Regions from separate parts of the Pseudoalteromonas sp. S327 genome, predicted to be linked through region 1. Evidence: predicted binding sites of a transcription regulator. Region 1 holds the regulator's gene; each other region holds the start of a gene.
What was found. The regulator sigma-54, encoded in region 1, starts transcription at its own class of promoters, with help from an activator protein. The targets are predictions, from matches to a motif close to GTTGGCACGNNNNTNGNNT.
Positions count from the first base shown of each region.

Region 2: the regulator sigma-54 is predicted to act here: its motif matches at 2,323-2,341, upstream of fliS (flagellar export chaperone FliS).
Region 3: the regulator sigma-54 is predicted to act here: its motif matches at 2,258-2,276, upstream of CWB60_RS15535 (EF-hand domain-containing protein).

Region 1 is NZ_PNDP01000033.1:48,426-52,702, reverse strand. Features, by position in the region: gene lptC (LPS export ABC transporter periplasmic protein LptC) at 1-340, shown strand, start outside; gene lptA (lipopolysaccharide transport periplasmic protein LptA) at 330-878, shown strand; gene lptB (LPS export ABC transporter ATP-binding protein) at 875-1,600, shown strand; gene CWB60_RS10495 (RNA polymerase factor sigma-54) at 1,670-3,169, shown strand; gene hpf (ribosome hibernation promoting factor) at 3,197-3,484, shown strand; gene CWB60_RS10485 (PTS sugar transporter subunit IIA) at 3,489-3,941, shown strand; gene rapZ (RNase adapter RapZ) at 3,961-4,277, shown strand, end outside.
Region 2 is NZ_PNDP01000005.1:25,717-29,993, reverse strand. Features, by position in the region: gene CWB60_RS02860 (DNA-3-methyladenine glycosylase I) at 1-510, shown strand, start outside; gene CWB60_RS02855 (sigma-54 dependent transcriptional regulator) at 592-2,028, opposite strand; gene fliS (flagellar export chaperone FliS) at 2,386-2,787, shown strand; gene CWB60_RS02845 (hypothetical protein) at 2,792-3,088, shown strand; gene fliD (flagellar filament capping protein FliD) at 3,193-4,277, opposite strand, start outside.
Region 3 is NZ_PNDP01000050.1:71,960-76,236, forward strand. Features, by position in the region: gene CWB60_RS15520 (putative bifunctional diguanylate cyclase/phosphodiesterase) at 1-25, shown strand, start outside; gene CWB60_RS15525 (MFS transporter) at 30-1,331, shown strand; gene CWB60_RS15530 (hypothetical protein) at 1,460-1,912, opposite strand; gene CWB60_RS15535 (EF-hand domain-containing protein) at 1,924-2,199, opposite strand; gene CWB60_RS15540 (PA4780 family RIO1-like protein kinase) at 2,454-3,308, shown strand; gene CWB60_RS15545 (response regulator) at 3,327-4,001, opposite strand; gene CWB60_RS15550 (ATP-binding protein) at 4,011-4,277, opposite strand, start outside.

The DNA.
Region 1 (4,277 bases):
ACAGCTTGGTTTTACATTTTTTGAAAAACCTATTTTCACCTTGTATAACGAAAAGCAAACATGGCGAATAAATGCAGACGAAGCAACGCTTTACGAAGATAAACAACTTATTTTAGAAGGCAATGTGGTTGCTAAAAATTTAGTTGATAACGCCATGATAGATAACATCAATGCCGATAACATCGAAGTCGACATTAAAGCGCTAACAATGCGCTCTGAGCAGCCAGTGGTTGTCACTGGGCCTAATTTAAAAATTGTCGGGAAAGGCCTTGAAGCCGATTTAAAAACCGAAGTAATAAAACTAATTAACCATACGCGAACAATATATTATGACCAATAAACTCACTAAAATACTTATTATCCCATCGCTAATGCTTGCATTTAGCGCCTCTGCTGCTGAGCCTGCTGCTCAACCGCCAGCAAATCAAATTTCTATTAGTGCAGACCGTCAAGAAGGCCAACTTAAAGAAAACGTAGGTATTTTTGAAAAGAACGTCGAAATTGTGCATGGTAATCGCAAAATTACAGCCGACCGACTTGAAGTACATAAACGTGAAGACTTAGGGGATAACAAACAACTCCTTATTGCCACTGGCAGCCCAGCCTACTTCGAAGAAAAACAAGACGATGGTACCGTAATGAGCGCCAGTGCAAACGAAGTACGTTACGACGTAGCAAAGCGCTTTTTAACGCTTGTTGGCGATGCTGAAGTCGCACAAGCCGGTCAAAAAATTAATGCTAAAAGTATTACCTACGATATGCAGCAGCAGCTTATTAGCGCAGAAAAAGACGAAAACTCCACGGATCGTGTCCACACAATTTTAGTGCCTGTTGAAGCAAAAATTAAAGAAAAAACAGGTAACGAAGGTCAACCATGAGCACCTTAAAAGCAGAACTATTAGCAAAAAGCTATAAAGGCCGCCAAGTTGTAAAAAATGTAGGCCTTGAGGTAGAAGCCGGCAGCATTGTTGGCTTATTGGGCCCTAATGGCGCAGGTAAAACCACCACCTTTTACATGATTGTAGGATTAGTACCTAGCGACAAAGGTAAAATTTCTATTGATGATAACGACATTACGTTATTACCTATGCACAGCCGCGCCCGCTTAGGCATTGGCTATTTGCCGCAAGAGTCATCAATATTTAGAAAGCTGACAGTTTATCAAAACTTAATGGCTATTTTAGAAACGCGTAAAGAGCTCAATAAAGCCGCGCGAGAAGAAACGCTCAACAACTTACTTGATGAATTTAGTATTCAGCATATTCGCGATAGCCAAGGTATGGCGCTTTCTGGTGGTGAACGCCGCCGTGTAGAAATTGCCAGAGCACTGGCAGCGAACCCCAAATTTATTTTATTGGATGAGCCTTTTGCTGGTGTTGATCCGATTTCAGTGTTAGATATAAAGAAAATAATAGAACATCTTAAAAACCGTGGCATTGGCGTATTAATTACCGATCACAATGTAAGAGAAACCCTTGATGTTTGTGAAAAAGCCTACATTGTTTCTCATGGGGAGCTAATTGCATCTGGTACCCCAGAACACGTATTAAATGACAAAACTGTACGCGATGTTTATTTAGGCGAGCAATTTAGGCTGTAACATTTAAGCCACACCTACAAGCATCTGCTAATATTAATTATAACAACATAAAAGGATTGTTAGAGATACATGAGGCAATCATTACAGCTGCGCATGGGCCAGCAACTTACAATGACTCCACAATTGCAACAAGCGATTCGCTTGCTGCAGCTCAGTACATTGGATCTCCAGCAAGAAATACAAGAAGCACTTGATAGCAACCCGCTATTAGAAGTAGAAGAGCAAGATTACACGGAAGAGTCGGCTGGAAAAAATGAACAAAAAGCAGATACGGATGATGTAACCGTAAGCGCATCGGCTGACGATACAACCAGCGAGTACGAGCAAGACAGTGGCGAAGCTTTAAATAAAGACACCGTTAGCGATGATATGGCAATGGATGTAACCTGGGATGAGTACATGAGCGCAGCCCCTGCGGCATCCTCAGGCCCAATGCCGGAAGATGAGTCTATTTATCAAGGTGCCTCTACTGAAACGCTACATGAGTATTTAATGTGGCAGCTTCAGCTTACTCCTTTTAGCCCAACTGACGAAGCCATTGCTATTGCCATTGTAGAAGCTGTAGATGACTCGGGTATTTTAACGCTAAGTTGCGAAGAAATTTTAGAGAGCTTTAACCAAGAAAACAATGACGAAGTTGAAGTTGAACTTGACGAAATAGAAGCCGTTTTAAAGCGTATTCAGTTATTTGACCCTGTAGGTATAGCCGCGCGCAGTTTACAAGAGTGCTTGTGTATTCAGCTAAACCAGTTTGATAAAGACACCCCTTTTATAGAACAAACTAAAATGATCTTAACCGATCACATTGATCTATTAGCGGCACGCGACTATCGTACATTAATGAAAAAGACTAAGCTTAAAGAAGACGAGCTTAAAGAGGTCATGACCCTAATACATACCCTCAACCCAAAACCTGCAGATACAATAGTAAGGGAAGAGTCGGAGTATGTAATACCGGATGTGTCGGTTAAAAAAATAAAAGGCCGCTGGGTGGTAGAGCTAAACCCAGATAGCATGCCAAAAATACGCGTAAATAGTCAGTACGCGGCTATGTCACGTACCGTAAAATCAAGTGGTGATAGCCAATTTATTCGCTCTCACTTACAAGAAGCTAAATGGTTTATAAAAAGCCTTGAAAGCAGAAACGACACGCTGCTTAAGGTAACAAACTGTATTGTAAAACAGCAACAGGCATTTTTTGAACATGGCCCAGAAGCAATGAAGCCAATGGTTTTAAACGATGTTGCTGAAATGGTAGAAATGCATGAATCGACAATTTCGCGTGTTACTACGCAAAAATATATGCATACGCCACGTGGTATTTTTGAGCTTAAGTATTTTTTCTCAAGCCACGTAAGCACTGAAAACGGCGGTGAGTGTTCATCAACCGCAATACGTGCCCTAATTAAAAAGCTAATTGCCGCGGAAAACTCAGCTAAACCATTGAGTGATAGTAAAATTGCGGATATATTGGCAGAGCAAGGAATTAAAGTAGCTAGACGCACAATAGCAAAATACCGTGAATCGCTAGCTATTCCACCGTCAAATCAGAGAAAGAGTTTGATATAAGACGTAAAAAACAAAGAGGAAATGCTTATGCAACTAAACCTAACTGGTCGTCACGTAGAAGTAACTGATTCACTTAGAGACTATGTAAATAATAAATTTGCAAAGCTAGAAAGGCACTCAGATCATATTAGCAATGTGCATGTCATTCTCGATGTAGAAAAACTCAACCAAAAAGCAGAAGCGACTATTCATGTAAGTGGCGCAGATTTATTTGCCTCAACAGAGCACCAAGATATGTATGCCGCTATAGACTCGTTGATTGACAAGCTCGATCGTCAAGTCATAAAACATAAAGAGAAGCTTGCTAGACACTAATATTATGAAATTAAGTACATTAGTATGCCAGGACTGCAGCAAAGCTGCGGTCCTTTTTAGTAGTAAAAAAAGAATTTTAGAGTTTATCAGTGAGCTAGCTCATGAAAAGCTCCCCTACTTACCACAACAAGATATTCTTAATGCGCTGGCAAGCAGAGAAAAGCTAGGCAGTACTGGTATTGGCCGGGGTATCGCCATTCCTCATGGCAGAATGGGTGGCGTAGAAGAGCCGCTGGCTTTAGTACTTGTTAGCGACACGCCTGTTAACTTTGACGCTATTGATAACTGCCCTGTTGATATTTTTGTTGCACTCATCGTACCAGATGGCGATAACCAACAGCACCTAAAGACTCTGGCAACCATAGCTGATAAACTGAGCAACAAAGAATTTTGTAAACAGCTGCGCAGTGCTAAAACCGATGCTGAGCTGTATCAAGTAATTGTTGATCAATCGTAGTAAATATTAAGGGCTATAAATGGAGTTAATTATCATAAGCGGCCGTTCTGGTTCAGGTAAGTCGGTTGCTTTACGCGTGGTTGAAGATTTAGGCTATTATTGCGTAGATAATATTCCGGTCAACTTACTGCCCTCTTTAGTGCGAAGTGTTTCAGATAACTATGACAAAATAGCCGTTAGTATAGATGTTCGTAATATCCCCAAAGAACAAGACGAATTTAACGATATTCTCGAGTACCTTCCTGACTTTGCTAAACCCACACTGTTTTATTTAGATAGTGATGATCAAACACTGATCAAACGTTTTTCAGAAACACGCAGATTACACCCTTTATC
Region 2 (4,277 bases), on a different contig from region 1:
TGGGGAGTCCCCCTTTATGACGACACGAAATTATTTGAATTTATTACCCTCGAGTCGGCGCAAGCGGGCTTAAGTTGGTACACCATTTTAAAAAAGCGCGCAGGCTATAAAAAAGCATTTGCTAATTTTAATGTGCAAAAAGTGGCTAACTTTACAGCCGATGATATAGAACGGCTAATGCAAGATGAGAGCATAGTGCGGAACCGCTTAAAAATTGCTGCCACCGTTAATAATGCTCAACGGTTAATTGAGATTCAAAAAGAATTTGGCAGCTTTAGTAATTACCAATGGGGATTTGTTGGCAATAAACCAATTATTAGTGATTTAAATAGTGTTGAAGACACCCCTGCAATTACCGAGGAATCAAAAGCGTTTGCAAAGGATCTAAAAAAACGAGGTTTTAAATTTTTGGGCCCTACAACGGTATACGCACATATGCAGGCCTGTGGCATGGTTAACGATCATAGTAATGATTGTTTTAGAAGAGCCGAGATTATTAAAAATTATTAGCTGTAAGCTGTAAGCTGTAAGCAAGAAATTAAAAGAGCCAAACTCGGTAATTTGTAGTGGTTCGGCACTTGCTAAGTTTGGCTAATCTCGCGATAGATTGTACTTTTTCATTTTTTCGACAAGCGTTGTACGCCTTACACCTAATATTTCTGCGGCGCGCGCAACAACGTAATCAAAACGCTCTAACGCTTGGGTAATTAAGCTTATTTCAAGCTCTGCTAAATAATCTTTAAGCTCTATACCCTCTTCGGGTAATACGCCAGATCCCGGTTGGCTAAATTCAGGCTCTGGTTCATTATCATAATCGCTAAAACCTGAGCTAAAAATATCGTTAAAGGCATCTTTTTCAAGTAGCTCTTCAGGGTACTCTGGCTCGTATGCGTCTACCTCGATGTAGCGATATTTATTGGGTAAATCGGGTACATCCACTACTTTTTCAGGGAACATAATCACCATGCGCTCCACTAAATTAGCAAGCTCCCGAATATTACCAGGCCAAGCATGCTCTTTTAGGCTCTCTACCGCGCGCTCTGTAAATTTAGCCGACGTACCACTTTGCTCATTAACACGGCGCATTAACTCTTTAAGTAATAAAGGTATGTCGTCAGCACGTTCATTAAGTGACGGGTTTTCAATAGGAAACACGTTTAAACGGTAATATAAATCTTCCCTAAAGCTGCCCTTTTCAATCATTTCCTCAAGGTTGCGATGAGTAGCGGCAATCACCCGTACATCTGCTTGAATAGCTTTTGTGCCACCTACACGCTCGTAGCTGCGCTCTTGTAATACACGCAATAACTTTACTTGCATTTGCAGCGGCATATCGCCAATTTCATCTAAAAATAGCGTACCGCCTTGAGCCAACTCAAAGCGCCCTTTACGTGCAGAAATAGCGCCGGTAAACGCCCCTTTTTCGTGACCGAATAACTCGCTTTCGAGCAACTCTCCAGGAATGGCGCCACAGTTTACTGGTACAAACGGCCCAGTATTGCGTTTAGATAATAAATGGACGTTACGCGCAACCACCTCTTTACCTGTACCCGACTCGCCTAAAATAAGCACGTTTGCATCGGTTTTAGCCACTTGCTCAATTAAAAAGCGTACGTTTTTAACCGCATCGGTTTCGCCAACTAAACCATCAAATGTTTTGTGTGTTTTATGCTGCTTGTGACTACCAGGCAACATACGTTGGTACTGTTGGCAGTCGTGTAATAACTGTGTGGTTACTTCGTGATTAAACGGCTCACAAATTAAGCCCACCACATTAGCAATACTTAATAAGGGCTTGAGTGTTTCACCAATCAGTAAAAAAGGCAGGGTTGGAAAACGCTTAATTAAGCTTTCATGATCTAAGCCTTGCAATGCACCTAAAATAACAATGCATTCTTGTTGTTGATACTTACTAGATACTTGCTCAAAATCACTTTCGTCAAGTAACTGCACAGCTTCCCCAATAAAGGTAAGTGATGCATGTAATCCTATTGCACGGTTATTATTATTATCTAAAATCAAGATCATAGTTAGCGAGCCATAATTTCACTAATTCATTTTATTAGCTAAATTGTAAGCGAGATCTGTATGGATGCAAGTAATAGCGGCGGTTTTTTGACATAAACGCCAAAAAATAGACATCGTTATAAAACAATAATACTTAATAATTAAAACTTAAGTACTGTTTTGTTGTTTAATACTTAAAGCTAATGCTATGTCTTGTTTTTTACTTAGTGTATAAATCTACGTAGGTCAAAAATATAAACTATAATTAACTTAAGTTGAAAGCAACAATGCCGATAACTAAATAAATGCAATATGCTTGGCATTAATATTGCTTTTGTTACGTACAGACGATTTCACATATTTATTTAGGATTTCCCCATGGCTCATGTTTCATTAAAAAAATATTCTCAAGTGCGTGCCAGCAACATCGCTGAAATGGCGCCCTATGAGCAAATTAACCTTATTTTTAGTAACATAATTGGCCGTTTGGCCGCTACTAAAGGTTTTATTGAGCGCAAAGAAATAGAAAAAAAAGGCGAAAACCTTTCAGCATGTATTTTACTACTAGGTGCACTTCAAGATGCGCTTAACTTAGAAGTAGAGCAAGATCCTAGCATTTCTGATAATTTATTGGCGCTATACGCATACTGCCAGCGCAGGTTAACTCAAGCTAATATAAATAATGATATTGAAGCAGTTGTTGAAGTTTCAAGCATCATTAAAGAAATAAAAGAAGGCTGGGATAGTATTCCTGTCGATCAGCGTATTCCTGCGGTATAAACTAATGGCTTTAGAGCAAATAGGCAAAGCTGAGTACATTGACCAATTACTCAGCCAAATTGAAGTATTAGTGCAAAGCAATAACGCTGATGAAGCTCCCCCTATTATGGATACTTTAAATAGTGAGCTTAAGCGCTGGTGCGAAAGTGAGAACCCGCCTACCGCTGAGCAACTTGTGGCTGTGCAGACCAATATCAACAACATTACCAAACAGGCAAATGCTGTAAAAAATGAATCTTCTAAAGCCATAATTAAGCAAAAAAAAACAGGTAAAGCAATTTCGGCTTATAAATCGGTATAGCTACTTCTAGCAGTTTTAAAACTTACTAAGCATCTTAAAGGCAATATTTAGACATAAAAAAACCGTTTTAAACGGTTTTTTTTGCTCATAATTAATATGAAAAATTAAGAATTATTACTCACCACACCAGGCATATTTTCAAGCTGCGCTTGCACGTAACTACTTGTCGAATTGAGGCTCGCTACCAATAAATCCATGGCGTTGTATTGAGCGTATAGCCTGTCAGATAACGATTCCATTTTATTTGTTAGGCTTTCACGTTGGCTATCAATATCATCTAGTTGATTCGTTTTACTGTCGATACGGTTTTGGATAATGCCGTCAGCGTCAGTATAAAAACTCATTAACTCATCAAACGATTGGGCAAAGCCGCCCTCGTCATCGTCACTGCCTACAAAAAACTGCTGCACTAAGTCGACATCTTCATCAATTTTTTCATTTAAAGTCTCGGTATTGAGCGTCAATACCCCATAACGATCGGCTTCAACACCTAATTGCGAAAGTGATAATGAGTTGCCATTGCCTAAATCTACAGAGTCGGTAATCTGCTCTCGCAATTTAGACATTACACCGCGTAGTAACGAGTCACCGGCCATTACACCCGCGCCATCTTCGCTTGAAGCGCCTAAGTTGTTACTCAGCTCCAAAAGTTCATTGTAGCTTTCAATAAAACTAGCTAAACCAGCTTCAATGTTACTATTATTCTCTGTAATTGTAATATTGCTTACATCATCATCTTCAGCGTGTGCTTTTTTTGCCGTTATCGTGATGCCATCTATTACATCGGTAAAGGTATTTGAAGAACTACTAACTGTGAGCGAGCCATCGATAGTAATTGATGCATCGGTTGCAGCAATAATTTCAGAGGCGTTTTGAACACCAGCAGAATCAAAGGCTAAACGAGATAATCCATTAGTGTCGGTGTTATTACCATCAATATCGGTTACCTCGACTTTAATCTCGTTCTCAAGTCCGCTATTTTTAGCTGCTAGCACTAAATGCTGACCGGTATCATCTGTTATTATTGTTGCGTTTATGCTGTCGTTATCGCTGCTGTCGTTAATTGCATCTCTTATTTCACTTAAAGTAGCGGAATCTGATACTTCAATATCAAAACTATTCTCGCCTGAGCTGAATGTCATAGTACCTTCACCCACAGCGGCATCAGCGTCAAATGCTTCTGATAGTA
Region 3 (4,277 bases), on a different contig from region 1:
AGAGCAAAACAAATTGTGTAGCTAGCAGTATGAAAAAACTCACTAAAGAGCAAGTCTATAAACGCCTTAACAACGATGAAGACGCACGCGCCTGTAAAGACATAAACGAAGATGGCTGCAAAGAGGTGGCCGGTAATTTTATTCTTTTATTAACAAGCCAGCTTTTTAGTAAATTTGCCGATGCCCTCCTCAACCCTAAAGTCACTCTGCCTTGGTTAATGCAAAGCTTAAACGTGCCAAGCGCGTTTATAGCGTGGCTGGTGCCTATAAGAGAATCTGGCTCTTTATTACCACAATTAGCGATAGCCAATATTATCCGTAAACTCTCTGTAAGAAAGTGGGTATGGGTTTGCGGTGCATTTGCCCAAGCTTTATGTATTGGCGCTATGGTTGGTGTTTCATTTGTGCTAGAAGGCGCTCAGGCTGGCTATGCAATTTTAGCTCTGCTGGTGCTCTTTAGCCTCGCCCGCGGGTTTAACTCTATTGCCGCTAAAGATGTATTAGGTAAAGTTATTCCTAAAAAAAAGCGGGGCAATATTAGTGGCCTGGCGGCAAGTATTGCCGGCTTTGCAACACTCACTTTTGGTTTAATGATGTGGTTTTTTTCGGGGCAAAAAGAGCAAAATACGGTATTAATTGCGCTGTGTTTAGGCGCTGTTTTGTGGGTTGTTGCTGCACTTTTTTATAGCCGCATAAACGAATACAAAGGCGCGACACAAGGCGGTAGAAATGGCTTTTTAAATGCGCTAAGTAAATTAAAGCTGCTTTATCAAGATAAACAATTTGCACATTTTGTAATTACCCGCGCCTTTTTACTTTGCTCAGCCCTAAGCGCGCCTTTTTATATTATTTTAGCAAGCTCTCAGCAGTTTGAATTTTCATTATTGGCAGTATTTTTAGCCGTGTCTGGCTTAGCAAGTTTAATTTCTGGGCCAATATGGGGAAGACTCAGCGATTTTTCTAGCCAAAAGGTGCTTGTGATCAGTGCGTTGCTTGTCACCATAAACGGCGTGAGCGTGTTTGTAATAGCCACATGGTATAGCCAGCTGTTTGAATATGCTTGGGTAATACCTGGTTTTTATTTTTTGCTTTGCATTGCTCATCAAGGCGTACGGCTCGGGCGTAAAACCTATTTAGTAGATATGGCACAAGGCAATAAACGCACTGATTACGTGTCGGTTAGTAATACTGTAATTGGCATTTTGCTTTTAATGTTAGGCAGTATAGGGCTTTTAGAAGCATTTTTATCAACCGCACAGCTTATTTTGTTGTATAGCCTGCTCGGTTTGTTAGGGGCTATTAGCGCGATTTTTTTGCCTCAAGCGGAGTAATACCAATGCGCAATAATACGTGACCAATCAAGCGAATTGGTATAATAAAAAAGCCCAACAAAATAATTGCCGGGCTTTGGACTTAAGACCTAAGGATAAACAGTCAGCTTTACCTCAAGTTATAACACCTAAGCAGTTACATTTAGCAGTGAATCACCTTCACTTAAGCCAAATTTTTCTTGTACCGATGAAAGAATTGATTCTTTATCTTCATCAGATAGCTGGCTTGAATACTCAGTTAATAACTCATCTAAGTAGCTAACCACTTCGTCAGTATCAACAGATTCTAGCGAGTTTTGCGGCGGCGGTGGCGGGCGCTGTCCTTCAGGGCGTCCTGCATCGCCAATACTTTTAGCGTCAAAATCAAGTTCGCTCATTAAATCAGCCAACTCTTTTGTAGGCGAGATCCCCTGCTCTTCAAATGCGGCTTGAATACTTTGCGCATCTTCCGTGCTGAGGTTTTGTGCATCAAATTCTGCAAGTGTTTCTTTAACAAACTCAGTTTGCTCTGAAGTTAAAGCGCTTACTTGGCTAGATTGTTGAGTCATAAAACTCGCTGAGCTACCAATACTGTTGATCATCTTTTTCTCCCTTAACGTGCGCGGCGTGGTGGCTTGTGTTCACTTAATTCTTGTTCGCTAATTTCGCCATTCCCATCGGCATCTATTTCGTCAAAAATAGTTTGCGCATCGCCTTGCGGTGGCGCACTTTCGCTAAATTCTGCAAGGCTAACCACACCGTCACCATCTGCATCTATGCTTGAAAAGTCAGGTTTAGGTGGTGGGTTATCACCGCCTCTGGCTGCAACATTGGCTGAAAAAGCCATTGATAATAATGCAGCAACGGCAAAAGTAGAAAAATGCTTCATCGTGGTCACCTTGGGTTAAATATTAATAAAGGGTATGAATATAAAGTACGCTTAAAAAACGCAAACATTGTGCAAACAATAAGGAAATAAAAATAAATCCGATTTTTATCATGTTATTTTTACCTTATTCGGTATTTCGGTTATTGTGATAACTAATTACTTAAAACCACTTTCAACACCTGTTTTGAGAGCTAACATACTAAGGACTTATTAACATACATGTTTAATCTTCCAATTTTTCTAGTTGTATCGCAGTGAAAATACCTAAACGCCTCCAGCCACTCGTTGATGATGGCCTAATTGATGAAGTGATAAGTCGCTTAATGAGCGGTAAAGAAGCGGATGTATTTGTGGTGCGCAGCGGTGGCGAAATTCGCTGTGCTAAAGTCTACAAAGATGCCGTTAAACGCAGCTTTAAAAAGGCAGCTCAGTATCAAGAAGGCCGAAAAGTAAGAGGCGGACGCCAAGCCCGCGCCATGGGTAAACGCTCTAGTTATGGGCGACAACTAGAAGAGGAAATTTGGCAAAATGCAGAAGTAGACGCGCTTTCACGTTTATCACGCGCTGGCGTCAGAGTTCCTGATACTTATTACTGTATTGATGGCGTGTTGTTAATGGAGCTTGTGTGCGATGAAGACGGAGATGTTGCTCCACAGTTAGGGCATGTGACCCTTACACAGCAAGACGCTATTGAGCAGTACAGTATGATGGTTCATTATATTAAATTAATGCTGTGCGCTGGTATTATCCACGGTGACTTATCAGAATTTAACGTACTTGTTGATAGTAAAGGGCCTGTAATTATTGACCTTCCGCAAGCTGTAAACGCCGCAGCCAATAACAGTGCGCAAGCAATGTTTACGCGCGATGTAAACAATATACGCCGTTATTATGCGCAGTTTGCACCTAGCCTATTAAACACTCATTACGCTAAAGAAATGTGGGCACTGTTTGAAGAGGCCAGCTTAACGCCAAACACTGTGCTAAGCGGAGAACTTGAAGACAGTAACGAATCTGCAGACGTAGATGCGGTACTCGATGAAATACAAGCGGCCGAATACGAAGAGTTCGACCGTTTAGAGCGTATTAAAAACGCTGACGATGAGTAAAACTGCGCTCACGTTTAGCTATTGAGGGTGAACAAACCGATAGCCCACACCGTAAACAGACTGAATAACGCTGTCGGTTTGCGTTACTTCATCAAGCTTTTTACGTAATTTTTTTATGTGGCTGTCTATAGTGCGGTGGCTAACTATACGTTGGTCTGCGTACATGGTGTCCATTAAGCTATCGCGTGAATAAATTCTGTTAGGGTTTGAATACAAAGGCTTAAATAACTGAAATTCAAAATTAGTAAGTTCTATACTGCTATTTTTATAATTTACACTGTAAGTACTTTCATCCAGTGTCATGGCATTATTTACCGGCTCTTTTGTGGTATTAACACGCCTTAAAATTGCTTTTACTCGCGCCACCAGCTCAGCATAACTAAACGGTTTACAAATATAGTCATCGGCGCCCAGTTCAAGTCCGAGTAACCGGTCAATCTCCTCCACCTTTGCCGAAACCATAATAATGGGCACATTAGAAAACTTTCTTATCGCTTTGCACAGCTCTATACCGCTTTGCCCTGGCAACATAATATCTAATAAAATAACACTTGGCTTATTACTTTCAAGCCAGCTAAGTACTTCATCACCATGATGAATAAGGTGCGTTTGATAATGATGACTTGTTAAAAAGTCGCTCATTAAATTGGCAAGTTTTATTTCATCTTCAACAATGAGTATTTGCTCACTCATATTTATCCTCTACTGAACTAATAAGGGTAATTTAATAACAATGCCAAGCCCGCCAATACTGGCTTTTTCGGCTGATATTTCGCCATTATGACCTTTAACAATATGCTGACAAATAGACAAACCTAAACCAGAGCCACCCTCTTGGCGATTGCGAGAGCTGTCTACACGGTATAAATATTCAAACAAGTGCGATAAATGCGTTTGCTCAACGCCTATCCCGTTGTCCTCTATTATAAGCTCTAAATAGGCTTGGCCTTTAATATTTACGTTATTGGC